Regions from separate parts of the Exiguobacterium sp. QJM3NY_9 genome, predicted to be linked through region 1. Evidence: riboswitches for the same ligand, from Rfam matches in the RefSeq annotation. Region 1 holds a riboswitch; the other holds the start of a gene.
What was found. Region 1 has a riboswitch for S-adenosylmethionine ahead of AC0VYQ_RS13020 (methionine ABC transporter ATP-binding protein). Riboswitches for the same ligand answer to the same signal wherever they lie in the genome.
Positions count from the first base shown of each region.

Region 2: linked by a shared signal. The riboswitch ahead of AC0VYQ_RS15225 (amino acid permease) and the one ahead of AC0VYQ_RS13020 (methionine ABC transporter ATP-binding protein) in region 1 are both predicted to bind S-adenosylmethionine.

Region 1 is NZ_CM149679.1:2,549,338-2,552,482, reverse strand. Features, by position in the region: gene AC0VYQ_RS13030 (MetQ/NlpA family ABC transporter substrate-binding protein) at 1-293, opposite strand, end outside; gene AC0VYQ_RS13025 (methionine ABC transporter permease) at 327-992, opposite strand; gene AC0VYQ_RS13020 (methionine ABC transporter ATP-binding protein) at 982-1,995, opposite strand; SAM riboswitch class I at 2,079-2,185, opposite strand; gene AC0VYQ_RS13015 (aminotransferase class I/II-fold pyridoxal phosphate-dependent enzyme) at 2,248-3,145, opposite strand, start outside.
Region 2 is NZ_CM149679.1:2,990,171-2,993,315, forward strand. Features, by position in the region: gene AC0VYQ_RS15225 (amino acid permease) at 1-1,245, opposite strand, end outside; SAM riboswitch class I at 1,326-1,427, opposite strand; gene AC0VYQ_RS15230 (polysaccharide pyruvyl transferase family protein) at 1,536-2,942, opposite strand.

The sequences.
Region 1 (3,145 bases):
TCTTTCGCAAAGGTTTTTAAATAAATCGAGTGCTGGAACAGGTTGGCATCGATATCACCGCTCCCGAGGGCAAGGTTCGGTTGAATGTAATCACTGAATTCGACGATTTCGACGTTGTAGCCTTTCTTTTCGAGTCCCGGTTGAATCGCTTCTTTGACCATATCGCTATACGGACCACTCGTCGCCCCGATTTTGATGGACTTCGTTTCTTCATTTGCACTGCTGTCACCGCATCCGGCTAAGATGCTTGCTCCTAATAATCCTGTTGCTAAAAAGACATAGCGTTTTTTCATCGTACTCTCTCCCTTGCGTTCTCTATTTGTTAGTTATCGTTTATCGGCGACGCGGGCGAACCGGTTGCCGAGTGCTTGAATGACTTGAATGATGACGACGAGCACGACGATCGTCATGATCATGACGACGTTATCGTAGCGGTAATAACCGAACCGGATCGCGAGGTCACCAATTCCGCCACCACCGACGATCCCGGCCATCGCTGAGAATCCGATCAGGCTGATCAATGTCAACGTTAAGCCTTGAATGATTCCGGGCAAGGCTTCCGGCAAGAGGACGCTGATGATGATACGGAGCGGTTTCGCCCCGCACGCTTCTGCTGCTTCAATCAAGCCGGGTGGAATCTCACGGAGTGAGGTTTCGACGAGTCGGGCGAGAAACGGAATCGCGGCGACGCTCAAACTGACCGAGGCGGCGGCAGGACCAATCGTCGTCTTCGTGATGAGTTGCGTCAATGGAATCAAGGCAACGAGTAAGATGATGAATGGTAACGAGCGGACGATATTGATGGCAAAATCTAATGTGCTGCGAATGATGATGTTTTGGAAAAAGAGACCGCGGTCGGTAATGAATAATAAGATCCCGAGCGGAATCCCGATGATGATGGCGAATGTGAGTGAAATACCGACCATGAAGGCCGTCTCTCCGAGCGCTTTCGTTAAGTCAGGGAGCATTGTCGTAAACCGGTCAAGCGACATCTTGAATCACCTCGATTGCATGTAACTGTCCCTCGAGCCAGGTTAAGGCACGATTCACGTGTAGCGTCGGTCCCGTCAAACTGACGATTAAGACGCCAAACGCAACGTCCTGGATGTAGTCGACCTTCCCATGCAGGATGCTGACTGCGATATCGAATTGTTTGATGGCTTCAGATAATGTACTCTCACCTGTTTTTTCACCCGTGAACTGAAGTCGAATGATTTTGCCGGGGGCCGCCCGTAAAATCCGTTCCGGTAACTCGATTTGAAGTGCCGTATCGACGTAATGTTTTGTGACCGGATGCTCGGCTTGACTAAATATAGCGTAAGTCGAAGCGACTTCGACGACTTCACCGTGCGCCATGACGGCAACGCGGTGACAAATTTGTTTGACGACATCGATTTCGTGGGTGATGAGGATGATCGTCAAACCGAGCCGGGCGTTCAAATCTTTAAGTAAATCGAGAATCTGGAGCGTCGTCACCGGATCGAGCGCTGATGTCGCTTCGTCACAGAGTAAGATGTTTGGATTGTTGGCGAGCGCTCGTGCGATGCCGACGCGTTGTTTTTGTCCACCACTGAGTTGGCTCGGATAGTTCGTCTCGAATCCTTCGAGTCCGACGAGTGCCGTTAATTCTTGAATCCGTTTCGGGAACTCACGCCGTTTGACACCGGCAGCCTTTAAGGCGAACGCGATATTGTCGGCAACGGTGCGGGACTGAATCAGTTGAAAGTGTTGAAAGATCATACCGACCCGGAGACGGAGTTTGCGGAGAGACGTTTTGGAGACACGTGATAGATTGGCTCCGTCTACTATGACCGTACCGCTCGTCGGTGTCTCGAGTCCGTTAATCAACCGTAAGAGTGTACTTTTTCCGGCGCCGGATTCACCGATGATGCCGAAAATTTCCCCTTGTTCAATCGTTAAGTTGACATCGTTTAATGCAAAAATCGGTGTGCGGTCACGGGCAAATTGTTTTGTGATGTGTGCGAACTCAATCATAATGTTTCCCTCCCGATACAAAAAAATCGCTTTTTTCCAGTTAGAGAGCAACCAGAAAAAAGCGACGAAGTGTAGAAATTCGTAACTTATCTCTCAGAACAAAAGAAGTTCTGTAGGATGTGGCACCGTTCCATTACTGGTGGTTGCCGGACGTCGTTGGGCCTAATCCCTCGGTCGCTCTCGATAAGTAGCTATGCTGTTGGGATTTACTTTAACGGAAATGATTCCCATCTGTCAAACGTTTTTTCAGAATTATTCGGCAACGGCGGTTTGGAAGAGCTGAAGGGTCCCGATTCGTTTGACAGCCTCGACGAGTCGGTCAACATCGGCAATCAGACTGATCCGGACGTAACCTTCACCGTATGTACCAAAGAAATGACCCGGTGTCACGGCGACGTGCGCTTCGTCGAGCAGGTGATCGGTGAAGCTTTGTGACGTGAAGCCGGACGGAACAGGGAGCCAGACGAAGAACGAACCGCCGGGCACCGGTCCTGCCCAGCCGATTTCGTTTAATGCACCGAACAACGCATCGCGTCGCGTCTCATACAAGGCGCTCAGTTCACGGACACATGTCTGGTCGCTTGAAAGTGCGACCGTCGCTGCATGCTGGATTGGTGTGAAGGCACTGACGTAAAGGTGTTCCTGGTATGTTTCGATGCTCGCGATGACGGACGGATTACCGATTGCAAAGGCAATCCGGAAGCCGGACATGTTGAACCGTTTAGAGAGTGAAAACAACTCAATCCCGACATGCTTAGCGCCTTCCGTCTGGAGGAAACTCCGCGTCGGACCATCGAAACTGATCCCGCCGTACGCTAAGTCATGGACGACGCAAATGTCATGTGCATCAGCGAACGCGACCGTTTGTTCAAAAGCCGCTGCCGTCGCTGTCGCACCGGTCGGATTACTCGGATAGTTGAGGAACAACATCCGGGCTCGTTCGACGTCAAGCGAATCGAGGAGATCATAGTCAGGCAAAAAGCTATTCTCGGCGAGAAGCGGAAGCGTGATTGGATACGCACCGGCAAGTGCTGCGCCCGATAAGTAATCCGGGTAACCTGGATCCGGGACGATGACCCCTTCACCGGGATTGACGATCGTCTGCGGAAGGGCGACGATGCCGGCCTTGCTTCCGAGTAAAATCGCGACT
Region 2 (3,145 bases), 440 kb from region 1:
AATCAAAAAGGAGACGATCGGGACAACTGGATAAAATGGTGTCCGGTACACCAAGTCTTGCACGTCGTGTCCTTCTCTCAGGTAACGCCGCCGAAAGAAGTATTGCGAAGCACTGATGCTCATCCAGACAACGACGACAGCAAGTCCTGAAATCGAGACGAGTGCGATATAGACGCTTTCTGCTGCGTAGACACTCGATAGTAGTGCAAACAATCCGCCGAGCATGCTGAACATGACGGCACGTGTCGGAACACCGTTTTGACTCAATTTAGCAAAGAACGGTGAAATCATCTGTTGATCAGACAACGACCACAACATCCGTGACGCAGCGTACAACCCGGAGTTCGCTGCCGATAAGATTGCTGTCAAGATGACAAAGTTCATGATGTCCGCCGCAAATGGAATCCCGATCCGTTCGAAGACGGCAACGAACGGACTCTCGAGCACACCGTTCGCATCCGTCGGCAGTAAAATCGCCAGGACGATGATCGTGCCGACAAAAAACACGACCAGCCGGACAATCGTCGTCCGGATGGCAAGAGGAATCGTCCGCTTCGGATCAACCGCCTCGCCTGCCGCAACACCAATCAGTTCTGTCCCCGAATAGGCAAAGTTGACGGCGAGCATCGTCATCAAAATCGCAAAGGCCCCGTTCGGGAAGAGTTCCCCTTCCGTCAGCGGTCCGAACAACGGAGCTGCTTCTCCTGACGCCAGTGGAATAAAGCCGACGATTGCTGCTGCCCCTAAGACGATGAAGGCGATGATCGTCATGACTTTCACGGCAGAAAACCAAAATTCGACTTCGGCGAACACGCGCACTGTCAGTACATTAATCACTAAAATGATGATGACGAACAATCCGCTGAACAACCAGACTGGCACGTCCGGGAACCAGCGTTGCATCAATAAACCTGCTGCCGTAAACTCGGAACCGAGCGCCACCGTCCAGGTCAGCCAGTAGAGCCAAGCGACCGTATAGCCGGTTCCCGGTCCAATATACTTTGTTGCATAACTATGAAAGGCACCGGTTTCCGGCATATGTACAGCGAGTTCCCCTAAACAAAGCATCACGAGATAAACGACGAGTGCCCCAAGCAAGTAGGACAAAATCGTCCCGATTCGACCTGCTTGCTCTAATGTGTACCCCGTACTTAGGAACAGCCCCGTCCCGATGACGCCACCTAACGACAGCATGACGATATGACGGGACTCCATCTTTCGTCGAAATGTTGTTTTTTGCTCCATCCTCCACCACTCCTCTTTCTCACTCAATAAAAAAACGCACTCCTGTACAGACAGGGTGCGTCGGTCGACAACATCAAGAGCGCTTATCGATCGGGTACAACACCCGCAGGAATTAGCACAGTATCTTTCGACCTGTTGCTGAGGCTTCAAAGGGCCAGTCCCTCCACCTCTCTGGATAAGAATGTAATTTTTCATAACAGTAGCAGTCCTTTTTTGAATTGTCAACACAATTCAGATAATAGAATTCAAAAAAAACGTCTCACACCGCATTGGCATGAGACGTTCTTTTGTTATTTTTTTACGAAGAGATTAGCTGTCTTAAGGGCCATCCGAACCGCTTTACGGTTCAATGTACCTTCTTGATGTTTAACCACCTTCGTCTGCTTGTTGAGTTTATCTTGTAACGTTTTAATCTTTTTGTCTTTATCTTTATCATGTTTTTGAATCGCAGCAATTTTTTTCTCTTCTTCCGGGAAGAATGATTCAAAACGTGCGATTGCTTCTTCCATACTGATTCCTGTAATCGGTTTAACCGCTGGGAGGAGTTCTGTTTTCGCCATTTCACGATCAAACGGCACGTTCTCTGGATAGTTCGTGTCTTGATAGATATGCTCCAAGTCGTTCGTGTTCAAGAAGTCAAGAAAGTTGTCGAAGTTTTTCACTTGAATCCGCGCCGGGCTTTGGAAGTCTGCTGTTTCGACGACGTCCGAAAGCCGTGTGTCTGCCGTGATGTCATTTGCCCAGATGTGCGTCAATTGATGGTAATCTGTTAATTCACGCATCCGTGCATCTTTAGGAATCAAAATACTTGGTGTTCCAGCGAGTGTCGCTGTGATGTTTCCGTGGAGACGTGCACCAAAGCTCAAGTCAGCTTCTTTGAGGAAGTCGAACCACGTTTGAGCGTTTAAGAAGAAACGAACACGGTCATTCATATACACCGGGTGTGACATTCTAGCTGCATAATTCATATCTGAAAGGTCTCCAAACGGATGAGTTCCAGTGTACGTCAACTTCAATTCTTTCATCCATTGTGGGATGAAATAGTGATTTGGATACTCTTCCATTCCACGTGTGATAAAATCAAGGACATTTTTGGGTGAAAAACGTGATGAATTGACACTAACCATCGAATCTTTCGTGATGTTTGTCTCACGAATGTGAAGATTACGACCGAATGCATACATCGATGGGCAACCGATGACTTTATGATCGATGCCTTCACGGAAACCAAGGCGTGTCAGGTATTTCGACGTGATTTCACCACGAAGTCCAATGATACTTGAACGTTCGAGGACTGCGCTGACGAATGCTTTAACATCCTCGTCGAACGGGAATCCGCCTTTTAAGTCCGGCTCGAATGGTGCGCGTAGACCAACACCGATGACGACGACCGGAATTTTCAATTTTTTAATCAATCGTGTGTATTTTCGAAGGGACGATGCGAACTCTTGACGGAATGCATCTGCAAGTGGAATGACGTAAAGATCAAATTTTTCGTTGATCTCATCTGCACGTTCTTCATCATAGTAGTAATAGTCAGGCGTGATCGTCGTTCCTTCCGTCATCAATGTTCGGAAGATACTGTACTGATAGATCAAATTCCCAACGTTCCCTCCGATTGAATTTTCTCTCATTATATACTCAGCATCAAACTGTTCAAAGGGTGTCATACCTGCACGAATAATAATACGCTTCATGTCAAATTATCCCCTCTCACAAATCCAAAAAAACATTAATAACTTATATTTTAGAGATATCTAAATCATATCCCTTACTTATACTTAAGTCTATTTTAATTAAAGAGATAGAGTATCATTTAAAAGAATATTCTTATCATTTAAATTTTATTTAATATTTTCCCCACTTGTAATCAGAGTCAGTCAAGAAAAATTTACGAACA